One region of the Ruegeria sp. HKCCD7221 genome, then DNA from elsewhere that is predicted to be linked to it. Evidence: riboswitches for the same ligand, from Rfam matches in the RefSeq annotation. Region 1 holds a riboswitch; each other region holds the start of a gene.
The links. A riboswitch is a leader RNA that binds a small molecule or an ion and turns the genes downstream of it on or off. The one in region 1 is predicted to bind cobalamin.
Positions count from the first base shown of each region.

Region 2: linked by a shared signal. The riboswitch ahead of GOX73_RS12930 (DUF1636 domain-containing protein) and the one ahead of GOX73_RS09540 (DUF1636 family protein) in region 1 are both predicted to bind cobalamin.
Region 3: linked by a shared signal. The riboswitch ahead of GOX73_RS14790 (hypothetical protein) and the one ahead of GOX73_RS09540 (DUF1636 family protein) in region 1 are both predicted to bind cobalamin.

Region 1 is NZ_WPZE01000003.1:93,794-99,498, forward strand. It holds gene GOX73_RS09530 (metal ABC transporter ATP-binding protein) at 1-439, shown strand, start outside; gene GOX73_RS09535 (iron chelate uptake ABC transporter family permease subunit) at 439-1,236, shown strand; cobalamin riboswitch at 1,331-1,537, shown strand; gene GOX73_RS09540 (DUF1636 family protein) at 1,638-1,994, shown strand; gene GOX73_RS09545 (ABC transporter ATP-binding protein) at 1,991-2,782, shown strand; gene GOX73_RS09550 (ABC transporter substrate-binding protein) at 2,795-3,742, shown strand; gene GOX73_RS09555 (iron ABC transporter permease) at 3,744-4,757, shown strand; gene ureG (urease accessory protein UreG) at 4,831-5,475, opposite strand; gene GOX73_RS09565 (urease accessory protein UreF) at 5,472-5,705, opposite strand, start outside.
Region 2 is NZ_WPZE01000004.1:375,126-380,830, forward strand. It holds gene cobN (cobaltochelatase subunit CobN) at 1-2,126, opposite strand, end outside; gene cobW (cobalamin biosynthesis protein CobW) at 2,130-3,185, opposite strand; gene GOX73_RS12930 (DUF1636 domain-containing protein) at 3,182-3,571, opposite strand; cobalamin riboswitch at 3,656-3,865, opposite strand; gene GOX73_RS12935 (NAD(P)-dependent oxidoreductase) at 4,004-4,960, shown strand; gene GOX73_RS12940 (hypothetical protein) at 5,439-5,705, shown strand, end outside.
Region 3 is NZ_WPZE01000006.1:44,425-50,129, reverse strand. It holds gene GOX73_RS14805 (YbaB/EbfC family nucleoid-associated protein) at 1-324, opposite strand, end outside; gene GOX73_RS14800 (DNA polymerase III subunit gamma/tau) at 558-2,318, opposite strand; gene GOX73_RS14795 (dual specificity protein phosphatase family protein) at 2,593-2,985, shown strand; gene GOX73_RS14790 (hypothetical protein) at 2,988-3,395, opposite strand; cobalamin riboswitch at 3,478-3,701, opposite strand; RNA gene ffs (signal recognition particle sRNA small type) at 3,822-3,920, opposite strand; gene GOX73_RS14780 (bifunctional 2',3'-cyclic-nucleotide 2'-phosphodiesterase/3'-nucleotidase) at 3,960-5,705, opposite strand, start outside.

The sequences.
Region 1 (5,705 bases):
TGACTGCGCTGCGGCGCTGGCGGCGGCAGGTGTGCCGGATCTTTTGAAGCGCCAGATGTCCCAACTGTCCGGGGGCCAGTTTCAGCGCGTATTGCTGGCGCGGGCTTTGATCAATCGTCCCGACATCCTTTTGCTGGACGAAGCCACGCAAGGTCTAGACCAGCGAGGCTCGGCCAGTTTTTACCAGCAGATCGAGGCGGTGAGACAGGAAACCGGTTGCGCCATCCTGATGATCAGCCACGAGCTGCACGTTGTGATGAGTGCTTCGGACAGGGTGATCTGCCTCAATGGTCATGTCTGCTGCGAGGGGTCGCCTGCCGTGGTTGCTTCGGCACCAGAATACCGCGCCCTGTTTGGAACAGGCACCGGTGGCGCGCTTGCCCTGTATCGCCACGAACATGATCACAACCACGACCACTCTCACGAAGCGGCAGAATAATGCTTGATGATTTTATGACGCGGGCAACGCTCGCCGGTATTGGCGTGGCAATTGCAGCCGCCCCCCTTGGGTGTTTTGTGGTCTGGCGGCGTATGGCTTACTTTGGCGATGCCACCGCTCATGCTGCGATCCTAGGTGTTGCGCTGTCGCTGGCTTTCCAGATGTCGGTCTTTCTGGGCGCATTGGTTGTCGCGCTTATCATGGCGTTGGCCGTCACATTGCTGTCCGGTCGCGGTTATGCCATGGATACCCTTCTTGGAGTTATGGCGCATTCGTCGCTTGCCTTTGGCCTTGTCGCGGTGTCGTTTTTGTCGGGCATTCGCATCGACCTGATGGCCTATCTTTTTGGTGACATACTGTCAGTTTCGCGCACCGATCTTGTCGTGATCTGGGGCGGGGCCGCGCTGGTCGTCGCGTTGATCGTATGGCGATGGTCGCAACTGCTGACCGCTACGCTGAACGAAGAATTGGCCTACGCCACCGGGTTCGACCCCAAGCGCGAGCAGTTGATCCTGACTTTGTCACTGGCGGTTACGGTTGCTGTCGCGATCAAAGTTGTAGGCGTGTTGCTCATTGCCGCGATGCTGATCATTCCGGCGGCGGCCGCGCGCAGCCTGGCGCGATCTCCGGAAACGATGGCATTGATTGCCGCGGCAATCGGGGCTTTCTCGGCCGTAGCAGGACTGCGCTCAGCTTATGTGTTTGACACACCGGCGGGTCCCTCAATCGTCTGCGTGGCCGCGGTTTTGTTTGCCGGTTTCAGCCTCACGGGATGGCGGTCGCGAAGCGGGGTGTAGGACAATTATACTTTGGATTGGTCAATGGGGTTTTGCGTCTGCCAAAAATTGATTGGCTGCCACAATATTGTCGTTGACCTGACATGTGATCTTGGGCACTCGTTCGGATGATGGTTCCCGATGGTGCGCCCAAGGGATGAAAAGGGAATACGGTGAGGCCGCCATTTGGCGCCAAGTCCGTGACTGCCCCCGCAACTGTAAGCGGTGAGCGACGCCAACAACCCACTGGCCCAAGTGCCGGGAAGGATGGCCGAGCATCGACCCGCAAGTCAGGAGACCTGCCATCAAATGTTAACCAACTCGGGGCGGGGCGTCCTGAAAGGAGGCTTTGATGGCACGAGCACATCGTGTTTACATTTCCGGCACTGTCTGCCCGCGCTTTGAAGCTGGCGGAGGAACCCATGCCGTCAGCGCCTGACCATTTTCTTCTCATCTGCAAAACGTGCCAGGGAGAGGCCCACGCGCAGGGCTTGTCCGACGCGCTGTTCGATCGTTTGCCAAATGGTTTTTCCATCCGCATGGTCGATTGCATGGCTGGATGCGCGCGGCCTGTGATTGTTGGATTTCAGGCAGTCGATAAAGCGCAGTACCTTTTTGGTGACATTCTTGATACGCAGGATATCCAGGCACTGACTGAGTTTGCCCACCAATACCAAAACAGCGCAGATGGCTGGACCAATGCGACCGAGCGTCCGGAAAAACTGTTCACAAAGACACTGTCCCGCATGCCCCAAATTCAAAAAGGGGTGTGTCCATGACCAACCCAGCTATTTTGGTTGCGCGTGATCTGACCCATCAGGTTCTTAGTGGCGATATACTGCTGCAGGGGGTCTCATTCACATTATGCGATGGCGCAATCCTTGCAATTGCCGGGCCCAACGGGGCAGGCAAGACGACGCTTTTGAATCTGTTATGCGGCGCGCACGAGGTGAATCAGGGTGATGTTCTGGTCAACGGACGCAGCCTGAAACAGATGTCCGCACGGGATCGGGCGCGGACGATCGCCGTGGTCAGTCAGCAGGAGTTCCCGGATGGCAGGTTGCTGTTGCGGGATTATGTGGCGCTGGGCCAGATTCCGATCCGTGCAGACCGCTCTGCCGAGGAACACGCCGCGGATCTGGTCAGAATCCTGAGCCTTACCGGGCTTAGTGCTTTGGCCGAAAAAAAGATGGCCTTTCTGTCCGGGGGGGAACGCCAGCGCGCGCATATCGCCCGTGCTTTGGCCCAGAATCCTACGCTTTTGTTTCTGGACGAACCCACCAACCATCTGGATCCAGACACGAAGGGGCGGATGCTTTCGCTGGTCGCTGAACTGGGTATCACTGTGGTGATGATCCTGCATGATCTGGTGATGATCCCAGAATTTGCCACTCATGTGGCATTGATGAAAGATACACGGCTGACCGGTTTTGGGCTGGTCGCCGATGTGCTGACCCCGGACAGGGTTAGTGACACGTTTGGCGTCGATTACCTGTGCTTTCACCACGAAGGGCGCGTGATCCGGGCGCTGGATATCCGAAAAACCTCGATAACAACTTATGAATAGGAATATTTCTGAATGAAACAGATCTTGTCTGTGGCGTTGACCACCGTTTTGGCAGGTGGTGCCGTCGCGCACGAAGTCACGGTTGATAATTGCGGTGCGCCGCTGGTGTTCGACACCCAGCCCGAGCGTCTGGTTGTGCATGATATGAACATGACCGACATGGCCTTTGCGTTGGGTCTGCAGGACAAGATCGTGGGTCTGACCGGCATCACCGGCTGGTACAAGACCAGCCCCGAGTTTGACACGCTGCGCGGTGACATCCCCGAGCTTGCGCCGAAATACCCAACTGTTGAGAACCTTGTGGCGGTAGAGCCTGACCTGTTCTTCGCGGGTTGGTACTATGGGATGAAGCCGGGGGGCGACGTGACGCCCGACACGCTGGAACCCTTTGGCATCAAGACAATGATCCTAACGGAAAGCTGTGTGCATCTGGACAAGGACCGTCCCGAGGCCAGCATGGACCTGTTGTTTGATGATGTGCTTCGTCTGGGCAAGGTCATGCATGTTGAAGACAAGGCCGAGGCTCTGGTTTCCGGCTGGAAAGAGGAACTGGCAGCGATCCAGGCGCAGACTGCGGACCTGCCAAAACCCCGTGTTTTCCTGCTGGATGGACCAGCCGACGCGCCCTTTACCGCAGGTAAATTCGCCATCCCTGACGCGATGATCGCTGCAGCTGGTGGTGCGAATGTCACTCATGACATGGACACAAGCTGGGGCCGCACCTCGTGGGAAGCTGTGGCAGCTTCGAACCCCGAATTTCTGGTGCTGCTGGATTATCAGACCGGCAACGGCGCGGAAGACACGTTCAAGTTTCTGCAGGAACACCCCGTGATGTCGCAGACCGACGCGGTCAGGAACGAGCGCTGGATTGGCCTACGTTACGAAGAACTGACTCCCGGACCCGCAAATATCGCGGCGATTTCGAAAATGGCCGACGCGATGCACCCGGGCCTGAACTAATATGGGCCGTTTTGGCCTGACACTCTTGCTGGGGGCGGTTGTTGTGGCCGCCCTTTTGCTGGTTTCGACCATTTACGGCACGACGCAAATTCCAGCCGCGGTTGCGTTGGATGCGGTGATGCTGGGCACCGGCATGGCGGATGGCGAGGTGTCGCCGCTGCACCGCATTGTCTTTGACCTTCGCTTGCCGCGTGCATTGTTTGCGGCCGTGATCGGTGCAGGGCTGGGCGTTGTTGGCGTAGTGCTTCAGACCACAACACGCAACGACTTGGCTGATCCCTTCCTGTTCGGCCTTTCGTCGGGTGCGGCGGCGGGTGCGGTTTTCGTCATTACGGTGACCGGCGACATCCTGGGATTCTGGACGCTGCCGCTGGCTGCATTTTGTGGCGGGCTTGTCGCGTCGGGAATTGTGCTGGCACTGGTTCACGGGTTGCGCACCAGTGCGCCGGAAAAGCTGATCCTTGCGGGGTTGGCAGTTTCGTTTCTGTTTTCGGCGATCACGAACTATCTGATATTTGCGGGCGACAGTCGCGCCGCGCACTCGGTCATCTTCTGGATGCTGGGTGGACTGGGTCTGGCCCGATGGGAGACATTTCCGCTGGTCTGCGCCGGGATGTTTCTGATCTTGATGTATGCCCTGTGGCGCAGTCGCTGGCTGGATGCGCTTTTGACCGGCGACTTGACGGCAGCGACGCTGGGCGTTCCGGTACAGGCATTGAGGTTCCGCATGTTTTTTGTTGCGGCACTTGCGACCGCCGTTTTTGTTTCGGTTGCGGGGGTTATCGGTTTTGTGGGGCTCATGGTGCCCCATATCGCACGTGGGATCGCTGGACCTTTGCACAACCGTCTTGTGCCCGCTGCCGCCATCGTCGGGGCGGCTTTGCTGACCGGTTCAGATATCCTCAGCCGCCTGTTGCTTGCGCCTCAGGAACTGCCAGTGGGTATTGTTACCACCTCGATCGGGTCGGTTTTTGTTTTTCTTTTGTTGTTTAAAACAGCAAGGGACACGAAGTGACGAAGGCACTTTTGTCTAGGTCGAAAAGTTTGCCTGCAGTCTCGCGATGAGCTTCCATTGCCAGGGGGCTGCGCTAGGCGGCCCCCTCGGTCACGGCGACGGGAATATTCAGCCCCCCGATTTGCGCCAGCAGGTCAACGACCTGATCCACGCCCTTGCGATGCCGCAGCGAAGTGAACACGAATGGGCGACCGTTGCGCATCTTTGTTGCGTCTCGGTCCATCACCTCCAGCGACGCGCCAACATGCGGGGCCAGATCGGTCTTGTTGATGATCAGGACGTCCGATTTGGTGATCGCAGGACCGCCTTTGCGCGGAATCTCTTCACCCGCGGCCACGTCGATCACATAGAGCGTAACGTCCGCCAGTTCCGGGCTGAACGTGGCAGACAAGTTGTCGCCACCGCTTTCGATCAGAACGACCTCGACGTCGGGGTGACGCGCCTGCATCTCGGCAACAGCCGCAAGGTTGATCGAGGCATCCTCGCGAATGGCCGTATGCGGGCAGCCGCCGGTTTCGACGCCGATGATCCGGTCCTGCGGCAGGATTTGCATCCGCATCAGCGCCTCGGCATCTTCGCGGGTGTAGATGTCGTTGGTGATCACGCCAACGGATACCCTGTCGCGCAGCGCTTCGGACAGGGCGGCGGTCAGAGTTGTCTTGCCTGCGCCAACAGGACCACCGATGCCCACGCGCAGGGGGCCGTTCATTTTGCTCATGTTCGGAACATCCTTGAATATTGAGTTTCGTGTTTCATCGACGCTACATCTGTCAGAAACGCCGTCGACCCCAGATCATCCAGCCCCAAGGTCACAGCGCCCGTCGCCATATGCTGACACAAAGGCGTTAGGTCGCGGATCATTCGCTGCCCTTCGGTTTGACCCAACGGTACCAAACGCGTCGCACACGCGACCAGATTGGACATGAAGGCCTGCAGGTACATCTGGGC
Region 2 (5,705 bases), on a different contig from region 1:
CGCTTTCCGGCCAGCGCGTCGATCAGAGCGCTTCGTTCAGATTGGGCCGAGGGCGCGGGATCGAAACCGCCAGTGATTTCTGGCACGCGGCCGAAGATGTGCAGACCGTCGCCAAACTGGCTTTCCTTGATGTCGCAGACAAAGCGGTCGATGCGGGTGATTGCCTCGGCGGTGCAGGTGGCCTGATCCAACCCTAGATCGCTTTCCAACCCGATGGCCTGCGCCTCATCCCGGATATCCTCTTGTAGCCGGTCACGGCGCTTGGGGTCCAGACCGTCGGCGTTCGAGAATTCGTCCAACAGGGATTCCAGCCGCACCATCCGGTCGGGTGTGCCGCTTTCCTTCAGCGCGGGTGGGATGTGGCCCAGCGTAACCGCGCCGATCCGGCGTTTGGCCTGCGCGGCCTCGCCGGGGTCGTTGACGATGAACGGGTAGATCACCGGAAGATCGCGGATCAGAACCTCGGGCCAGCATTTGTCCGACAGGGCGACCGACTTGCCCGGCAGCCATTCCAGCGTGCCATGTGCGCCGATATGGATCAGCGCATCGGCGCCAAGGCTTTTGCGCAGCCACAGGTAAAACGCGACATAGCTGTGGCGCGGGGTGCGCGACAGATCGTGGTAGTCGTCATCGCGCAGTTCCGGCGTGCCGCGTTCGGGTTGCAGCGCGACCAGAGCTTTGCCCCGGCGCAGGGCGGTGAAGTGGAATGCGCCGTCAGTGCAGGCGGGATCATCCTCGGGTGCGCCCCAGACCGTTTGCAGGTCGGTGCGCAGTTGTTCGGGCAGGTCCGCCAGTGCGGTTTGATACTCAGTCAGTGGCCATGAAATGCGCGCGTCCAGAAGCGTATCGGCAATTGGTTCGGCGGGCGCGGTATCGTAGCCCTCGGCCCGAAGGTCACGCAGCATCGCCTCGGCCGAGGCCAGCGCGTCCAGACCAACCGCATGGGCCATCTGCCAGTCTTTGCCGGGATAGGTGGACAACACCAGCGCAGGCAACCGATCGGATTTGGGTTTGTCCTGCAGATTCAGCCAGCCGGTGACGCGGTCAAGGATAGCTTCGATCCGTTCCTCCTCGGCCCGGTGGGCAAAGCGGGAATATTCCAGATGCGGATCACGCTTGCCCGGTTCCTTGAACGAGGCGATGCCTGCGTTGATCCGCCCGTCCACCTCGGGCAGAACGACATGCATGGCAAGGTCGGCGGGGGACAGACCTCGTTCCGCCTCGGCCCAGGCTTTGCGGCGCGAGGTGGCCAGCGCGACCTGAAACACGGGGACATTCGCTGCGTCCAAGGGCGAGGTACCAGAGGCGCCCTTTCCCGAGAAAGACGTGGCGTTGAGGATCGCCGACGGAGAAAGCGATACGATGGTGTCGCGCAGCCAGTCGGCGGCGGCGGGGGCTTTCAACGAGGGGGCGAACAGGCCCACAGCCTGAAACCCGCGCGCACGCAGGCTGCGGATCAGGGCCGCCACGGGGGCGGTGTCTGCGGATGTGAGATAGGCGCGGTAGAAACTGACCACAACGCGTTTCGCATGGCCGGAAAACGCCTGTTCTGCCGGGATCACGCCGCGATCCGGGCACCAAACACCGCAGTCGGGGATGGTCTTGGCCCCCATCACCGGACCCGCATACAACCCCGCTGCCAGCGCCATCTGCGCCAAAGCGGCTTGTGCTGCGACCTCGCCCCCCGTGTCGCACAGATGTGCCAAGCGCCGCAGGGTCGAGACGGGCAGGGTGGAATAGTCATCCAGCCGCGTATCCTCGCGCCCATCGGCGGGCAGCACGGCCACAGCAATTCCTTTGGCCTGCGCCAGCGCCAGAACCTGTTGCAAGCCATAGGCCCAATAGGGCACCCCGCCAATCAGGCGGATCAGGATACCCTTGGCACCCTCCAACGTCTGCTCCACATAGGTGTCAACGGACAGAGGATGTTTCAGCGCCGTCAGATTGGCCAGCCGCAGGGTCGGCATCCGCCCCTCAGGGCCTCCGCCACGATGCCAGCCCGCCGCAAAAGCGCCAAGGTCGCTGTCGGAAAAAGACAGCACCACCAAATCCGCCGGGCTTTGGCCCAGATCGGTCGGGGTCTCGGATTCCTCGAGCCCGTGGCTTTCGCGGAAGACGACGTGCATGATTTACTCGGCGGCCTCTTTCACACCCACAAGGATATCACGGATTTCAGCTTCCTTTATATCGTCATGCTCGGCGATGACGACCAACCGCGAGCGGCGCGCCTCATCCGGTTCCCAAAGGCGATCATACTGATGACGCACGCGCGCGCCCACGGCCTGCACCAGCAGGCGCATCGGTTTGCCTTGAACGGCGGCATAGCCTTTGACGCGCAGGATGTTCAGTTCAGACGCCAGACGTTCGATTTTGGCCACCAGATCGGCCGGGTCGGCCTGTTCGGGCAGTTCGACGATGATGCTTTCGAAATCGTCATGTTCGTGGTCGTCGTGACCGTCATGATGGCTGGGGCGCGCATCCATGTCATCCTCGGCAGCCGCTTCAAGTCCTAACACAACACGGACGTCCACGGCACCTTCGGCAACCTCAACCACAGGCAGCGGGCGAGGGGACTCGGCGGCGATGATCTCGCGCGCTTTGGCGACGCCTTCGGGACCGGCCAGATCCGGCTTGGTCAGCAGGATGATGTCGGCGCAGGAAATCTGATCCTCAAACACCTCGGACAGGGGCGTTTCATGGTCGATCGAGTCATCGGCCAGACGCTGAGCGTCCACGGCCTCGACATTCGGCGCAAAGCGACCGGCAGCCACAGCCTCGGCATCGGCCAGCGCGATCACGCCATCGACGGTGATTTTCGAACGGATATCGGGCCAGTCGAACGCCTTCAGCAGCGGCTTGGGCAGGGCGAGGCCAGATGTTTCGATCAGGATGTGATCGGGACGCGGCTCAAGCGCCATCAGAGCTTCGATGGTCGGGATGAAGTCGTCGGCCACGGTGCAGCAGATGCAGCCGTTCGCCAGTTCCATGATGTTCTCTGCCGGGCAATCCGGGATCGAGCAGGATTTCAGGATGTCGCCATCGACGCCAACATCGCCGAACTCATTGACCACCACGGCCAGACGTTTGCCCTGCGGGTTCTGCATCAGGTGCTTAACCAAAGTTGTTTTGCCCGAGCCCAAAAAGCCGGTGATCACGGTGACGGGGAGTTTTTCCAAGTTGCTCATTTCTGGGCTCCAATCGGGGGAATGCGGGCCGCGCAGTTTTTGCGGAAATGTTCGGGGCGTTCGCGCCATTTGACTAAGCCGTCTTCGGTCGCAAGGTACTTGGTCGCACCTTCGACGATGGTTTCGACATGGTCGCTTTCATTCAGGTGCTCATACACGAACGTCCAGCGTTCGGGCCCACCGCGTAGAACGATGGAACAGCCCTGATCACAATTCGACAGGCATTCTACGGCTTTCAGGACAACGCCCTCTGGCAGCGTGGCCTGTTCAAGGGCTTTGTGCAGCAATGCGCCGGGCCGCTGCGCGTCGTCGTCGACGGGTAGTCCTCGGCGACAGGTGGTGCAGACCAGCAGCTCGACTGGTGCAGTTTCGGTCACGTCTCTCATCCCCCCAAATCCTCTTTGTGGGGGACGGGGTCTCATGCGGGCCACGCGTTGCGACATGGACCCGACACCGGAACACCCCGTCCGGTTACATCTTCGGGCGTTGGCAGGTCTCCCGGCTTGCGGATATCGGGGCATAGCCCTGTCAGATGTCCCGCCTTCCCGACCTTTTTGGCCAGTGGCTTTGGGCACCCTCTCCGGTCACGGTCGCGGGGGCGGCTGTGTTTCACGGAAGATCCGCTGACACATTCCCTTTTCATCCATCCTCAGATGGACACCAACGGATCGGACATGCGGCACCCGGCAGGGGATTGTCAAGCGACTCGCAGATATCTGCGCTACCAGAGTGAAAAAGCGACCTGACAGCGTCGCTGGGCGGCATGACTTGGGGGCAAGCGTCATGCTGCCATGTCCTAAACAAGAGAGGTATGTCGCATGAAGGTAGGCTTTATCGGGCTGGGCAATGTGGGTGGAAAACTATCGGGATCCTTGCTTCGCAACGGGATCGACCTGACCGTGCATGATCTTAATCCCGATCTGGTGGCTGAATTTGTTGCGCAGGGTGCAAAGGCCGCCGAAAGCCCTGCGCAGTTGATGCGCGACAGCGATGCCGTCATTACCTGCCTGCCATCACCCGCCGCGTCGGATGCGGTGATGCAAGAGATGCTGCCCAATGTCCTTACCGGCAAGATCTGGATGGAGATGTCGACCACCGACGAGGCCGAGGTCAAACGGCTAGGTGCCCTTGTTATCGAGCGCGGGGGCGCAGCGGTTGATTGCCCTGTGTCGGGCGGGTGCCACCGCGCTGCGACGGGTAACATCTCGATCTTTGCGGGCTGTGACCGGGATACCTTTGAGCGTATCCTGCCATTTCTGACGACAATGGGCCGGCGCATCCTGCACACCGGTGATCTCGGCTCGGCCTCGGTGCTGAAGGTCCTGACAAACTATCTGGCCACGGCGAATCTGATCACCTGCGCCGAAGCATTGGTTACCGCCAAGGCTGCCGGTATGGACCTGAATACCACGTATGAGGCCATCAAGATCTCTTCGGGTACATCCTTTGTCCATGAGACAGAAAGCCAGGTCATTTTGAACGGATCGCGGGATATCTCATTCACAATGGACCTTGTGAAAAAGGACATCGGTCTGTTTCAGGAGGTGGCAGACCGCGCCGGTGTTCCGCTTGAAATGAACCCGCTGATGATCCGCATTTTTGACGACGCCATCGCACGTTACGGAGAGCGGGAGCTTTCGCCGAACATCATCCGGCGCCTGGAGGATGCGACTGGGCTGGATGTCAGCGCCCCAGGGTTTCCGCCCGAGATGGAAGACGATGAACCCGAAGAGCCAGGGTACGAGGTCGTCCCTCAGGGTCGCAACGCCGTTTAGTTATTCATGAAGTCCGTCACCTTGCCACCGCGCGCTTGTCCACCGGGCGCGCAGCGGTCCTCCTGTGGGCAGGATCGCTTTTCTAGCAACAGAAGCAGGGTAAGGCCTACGGGAACAAAAATGCCATTTCTTGATGGGCTTAGGCGCGGGGAGGGCACTATTGCCTACGTGCTAAACTCGAGCACCACAGAGCTAAGTCGATGATTTAGAATAAAATGGAGGCGAGTACCGGATTGGAAGGCGGCGAATAAATTTGTTGTAAACCAATTGCTTAATGGAAGTGTATCCTCCTGAATATCCGCCTTATATCCTCCGCTTTGGTTCGTTTGTATCCAAGCGCCTGTTCTCGCGGTCTAGGATGTTGTGACCGGCTGAAGTCAGGCTTCACGCAACACTGAAGCTACCGCACCATCTCCGATTGAGTTTTCAAACAGACGATCACATCGTATTGATGCATTGAATCAATTAGGACTGCGCCTTGATGCCGACGTATTGTAGTTTTCTGGTTTTCCATCCTGATGACGCTGATTTGGTTCTTGCTATTTGTGAAGAAGTAGGTTGGCTCGCCGAATTGATCGATGACCCATCAGGGCGATATCGATTTGCTGGAAAGGCGTTGTTCGAATCTTTGCACCCTGAGACCTGCGCCAGGACGGATGAGATTCGCGAAGGAGAAGAACTTGGTAAACTTCTGTTGTTGGAAGGTGACTACGCTGACATCGATAATACAGTTCTGCTAATATTC
Region 3 (5,705 bases), on a different contig from region 1:
TGCGGGTAGGCCCATGCTTTCGGTGAGCTTTGCCATTTCTTCCTGCGACCGCTCTGCGGCTTTGGTCTGTGCGTCCTTGATGGCAGCAAGGATCAGGTCCTCGACCACTTCCTTGTCGTCGCCATTGAAGATCGACGGGTCGATGTCCAGACCTTTCAGCTCGCCTTTTGCAGTGGCGGTGGCCTTGACCAGCCCGGCACCAGATTCGCCGACAACCATGATGGTGTTCAGTTCTTCCTGCATGTCGGTCATCTTGGTCTGCAAATCCTGTGCGGATTTCATCATCTTGGCCATGTCGCCCAGACCGCCGAGTCCTTTGAGCATCGTGTTTCTCCTGTAAGTCCGTTTGAAGCCTAAATACGGGCGGCACCCGCGCGGCACAAGGGCCGTAGGTCTCCCGCCTGTCGTCAAGGTCTTTGGCAAGACCTTTCCTCCCGTTGGGCCCGGCAGCGCGGGCTTTGCCCGCGCTGCCGGGCCCAAGTCCGCTCAGGGCTGTCGGCGTCAGCCGATGGTCCGTGGCGGGTGCGGGAGTATTTCGGGTGTTTTACGCGAAGGGTTCAGTCCTCTTCGAACGGGTCCCATTCGTCTTCGACTTCGGGCAAGGCTTCGGTTTCGACCTTTGCGGCGCGTTCCTCGGGCGTTTCGATCCTTTTGATCCGAGCCTTGGGGAATTGTTTCAGCACCGCCTGAACCAGCGGATGCTGCTCGGCCTCAGCGCGCAGGGCGAGGTCTGCCGCGTCCCTGACTTCGGCAATTGTCGCCATGTCGCCGTCCGATACGACCGATACCGCCCAACGATTTCCGGTCCAGCGTTGCAACGCTGACCCCAGTCGTTGCGCCAAATCCGTCGGAGCGTTGTCGGCCGGAGTAAATTCGATCCGCCCCGGCTGGTACGAAACCAGACGCACGCCGTTTTCAACCTCGACCAGCAGTTTCACATCCCGGTTTGTGCGGATCAGTTCAACCACATGTTCGAATGTCGGATACCGGGCCAGAGCGGTCTGTGTGTCCCGCGCCAAAGCCGCGCTGGGTGCGCCCGCGCCACCACCCGCTGGCGCCGCGTAGGATTGTGCCGCTGGCGCATGTGCCTGAACGGTGCCCTGTGTCGGCGCTGACATTCCACCGCCGGGCCCGCCGTTCGGGGCAGGGGGCGGGGCGTCCTGAAGACGTCTGATCAGCTCTTCCGGGGTGGGCAAGTCGGCGACATGGGTCAGCCGGATGATAGCCATTTCTGCGGACATCATGGCATTGGGCGCTGCCGAAACTTCTTCGAGTGCTTTCAGCAACATCTGCCACATCCGGGTCAGAATGCGCATGGGAAGGGCCTCGGCCATCTGGACGCCCCGGGCGCGTTCGTCAGGCGAGACTGTCGGATCTTCGGCTGCGTCCGGCGTAATCTTGACCACCGAGACCCAATGCGTGATCTCGGCCAGATCGCGCAGTACGGCCAGCGGGTCGGCACCTTCGGCATATTGACCGCCAAGCTCCGTCAACGCTCCGGCGGTATCGCCGCGCAGGATCATGTCCATCAGGTCCAGCACCCGCCCGCGATCAGCCAACCCCAGCATGGCCCGCACCTGATCCGCGCTGGTTTCCCCGGCACCATGCGAAATGGCTTGATCCAGCAGCGAGGTCGCATCCCGGGCCGAACCTTCCGCCGCACGAGTGATCAGCGCCAAGGCGTCCTCGGCAATCTGAGCGTTCTCGGCAGTTGCGATTTTTTTCAGCAGGCCGATCATGTCTTCGGGTTCGATCCGGCGCAGGTCGAAGCGTTGACACCGCGACAGGACCGTCACCGGAACCTTGCGGATTTCGGTTGTGGCAAAGATGAACTTCACATGCTCTGGCGGTTCTTCAAGGGTTTTGAGCAAAGCGTTGAACGCGCTGTTCGACAGCATGTGAACTTCGTCGATGATGTATATCTTGTAGCGCGCACTGGCGGCACGATAGCGGACGCTTTCGATGATCTCGCGAATGTCGTTCACACCGGTGCGGCTTGCGGCGTCCATCTCCATTACGTCGACATGGCGGCCCTCCATGATGGCCACGCAGTGTTCGCACTGGCCGCAGGGTTCGATTGTCGCTTTGCCTTCACCGTCTGGTCCGATGCAGTTCATGCCCTTGGCAATGATCCGCGCGGTGGTGGTTTTGCCGGTACCGCGAATGCCGGTCATGACAAAGGCCTGCGCTATCCGGTCGGCCTCGAACGCGTTTTTCAGGGTGCGTACCATGGCGTCCTGGCCCACGAGGTCGGCAAAAGTTTCAGGACGGTATTTGCGGGCGAGCACCTGATAGGCGGGGCTTGGTGTTTCGGTCATGTCTGCTCTGTCGGATTCGTATCAGCTTTGCAGCGTAGTGACCCCTGCCGCTCACGTCCACCGCAGAGAGCGATGAAATTCGATTTGGATTACTGCGGCGCATTGGATACAGGTTCGGGTGGGCGTGTATCGGCTTGCCCAGCCATTTCCTTCGGGCAGAGTGCGCACCTTGGACAGGTTTGAAATTTACTCAATGCCGGTTCGGTCCGGTCTGTTGGGCTTGGCGCAAATACCAGGTCGGCTCGGCGACTTTGCCGGGGATCTTGAGCGGATCATGCAATGGCGCCCAGTCATGGTGATTTCGATGACAACCTCCGGTGAGTTGGAAGCCGCAGGAGCGCACAACCTCGGGCGCGACCTGCAGAGCCGCGCAATCACTTGGGTTCATCTTCCGGTGCAGGATTTTGGCGCACCGTCATCGAACGTAAGGTGTGATTGGCCAAACGCCAGCACCGATGCACACCGCGTCCTGTCTGCGGGTGGACGGGTCTTGGTTCATTGCCGGGGCGGATGCGGGCGGTCCGGCATGATTGTGTTGCGCTTGCTGGTCGAAGGCGGTGAAGCCCCGGATAAGGCGCTGCGCCGGTTGCGCGCGGTCCGGCCGTGCGCCGTCGAAACCGACGCGCAGATGGCTTGGGCCACGGCACCGGCATCAACCGGGCTTTGACGTCACGCCATGGCTGGTTGTGGGTCACCAGCCGCGGGACGCAGTCCCAAGGTTGTAACCTCGAGCATTGCGCAGGGCATATCGGACAGCGTTCCGGTTGGCATGGCCGACAGGCTGGTCCCGAACATCATGTCGGCGTAATCGTCCAGCTTTGTTGTCGGGGTTTCCGAGGCCGTTCCACAATACACCCTGATCAGATCTGAATGGGCGCGAAACCGTGCTGTGCACCCTTCTGCGCAATGCGAAAGCTCTCCGCTGCCTTCGACCTCGAACTCTTTGGTTGTGACAGGCTGCGCTGTTGCTATCGCGTCCGCCATGGCACGTGCCATCCTTGCCAAGGCCGGACACGGTTTGCCGGTTTTCTGACAAATCGTTGCAGAAAACTCGTGCGTTTTTGTCTTCCAGATCATTGTGCGCCCTCCGCGCGATGGACGGGGGGCGTGGGTCAGGTCGCTTTGTGCGGCTTTGACCTGCCCGGACACCCCGCCCGAGTTTCGGTTTCAGTCAGATGGCAGGTCTCCTGACTTGCGGGTCATCGCTTTGCCAACCTTCCCAGCCGTTGGGCCAGTGGTGTCTCGGCATTGCTCACCGCTTACAGTTGCGGGGGCAGTCGCGGCATTGGTCCGTTTCGGCATCGCCGGGGCAGGACCGCACCGTGTTCCCTTTTCATCCCTTCCCGGTAAGCCGGGTCGAGAACCATCAAGTCATCGCTATCCGGTGAAATCGGTCCGAGTCAAGCGGGCTTTGTCACCGCTTTAGACGCAGGGTTGTCTTCCCGATAGGGCGGCGGGCTTGTTCATGCCGGATCGTGGAATAGCCTTAAGCATGTTGGGGGGAAGTGAGAGGTTGGACATCGACCCAAGCGGGGCTCGTTGTGGCTGCTTCCTTCCGGACCTGACCAGGTTGGCGAGGCGCTCGCCCGCGCCAACCTCTCAGGGGTGGATATATGCATTTCGTTTGCGGATGACAACCCGTCACAGCGTAAGCCGGATTAGTAAAAAACCATCGTCATCGCGCCCAATGACTGACGGGTTATACGTCTGCAATTCAGCTAAATGGTGCTGCGCCTTGGGACTGGTTCTGAGAATCGCAAACGCCCCGGAGAGCGGTCTGAGTGTGAATGGCCGCGGCGCATCCGCCAACGGATCCGCAGGAAGGCGGCCCGCGACATAATCCCGAACAATGCATTGGATCGACAAAACTGGTAACGGAATCTGCCTTGCGGTGTCTACGAAGGGGAAATGCCCACCTCCGCTGGCCCGGTAGTTGTTGAGGGCAACAACAAAGGATTGCTGATCGTCGATAGGGTGCTCGGCAAGGCGAATATTCTTGACGCGGTTATGCGATGAATTCGTCAAATTGCCGCCCGCGTCGAACCGCGCGGGCATACCAAGGTCGATCTGGTGGCTAAGGCCGTGCAGGATATCAAAATTGTAACCGGCGCGCGCGGAATTCCGCAGGTCGATTTGTTGACCTGCGTGCATTTGATTGAGCACGCCAGCCGACATCTCAAGCCAGTCTCTAATCTGCGCGCCCGAAACCACGACGGCCTGCATTTCGTTTGGAAAGATGTTCAGGTCGTTGACATGGCGAAGCCGGATTTGACCCGCCGGAACGTCGGTAAAGGATCGTGGCCCTGCGCGCCCTCCGAATTTCGAGAGCGATACGGCTGACAGAACCGGTAGGTCCTCGTGCGTTGTTCCTTTTAGGAAGGGGCGCAACGCGGCGGCTTGCGCTGCCGCGACCAGCGCAAGCCCCCTGTCCGGCGCACAGAAGCTGAAATAACTGTGCAAATTTTGACGCGTTTCGCCGACAGGCTTGGCCGAGTGCAACCGTGTCTCTTTATGTGCTTGTGCGAACAGACGCTTCAGATCAGCGTCCTCTTCCGTCGGGGCCGCGGGCGTCGCTGGTGAAACAGAATGCAGTTCCACATGTTGGTTCCCAATCGACCACCCGTCCGCGTCTTTTTGGTGCAACGTCAGGTCAATGATGCCCAGATGAGAACCGGCCGCGCCCGGCATCACAACCGGTTTTCCGTGAACAAGACCGCGTTGTGGGTCGACATGCTTCAGACCCTGATGAGCAGAGCCGGGCAGGGTCAAGTGGGAATGCCCAGCAATAATCGCATCAATTTCGGGCACCGCTGCCAAGGGGATAACCGCATTCTCAAGGTTGGGTGCGGGTTCAGCGGCGCCAAGCCCTGTATGGGCAAGTGCCACAATCAGATCGCATCCCCCGGATCGCAATTCCCGCGTTTTTCGATGGGCGCACGTCAGGATGTCCTCTACCGAAACGGCACCTTGCAGGCGGTGCGCTTCCCACTTGGCTGTCTGCGGTGGGAGGACAGAGAACACACCGATTTTCAAAACCAGATCTTGCCCCTGCATTTTGATGTTCCGGTCAAGAATCGTATGCGCCTGCCAGCTTGCCGGGCGGTCGGCTCTGGTGGCATTGCTGCAAATGACCGGGCACGTGGCTTGGGCGACTATGCGGTCCAGTACCTCAAGCCCGAACCCAAAGTCATGGTTTCCCAATCCCCCGGCGTCATAACCAAGGTCATCAAAGGCTTGCATCAGGATGTGACGGCTGTCGGTCTGCGCTACTGCCCTTTCACCAATGGGCGCACCTTGAAGGGCGTCACCATTGTCGAACAGCAAGACAAGGTGCCCTTGAGACTGGGCCTGCGTTCGGGCCGCTTTGATCAGACTTGCGGTTCTGCT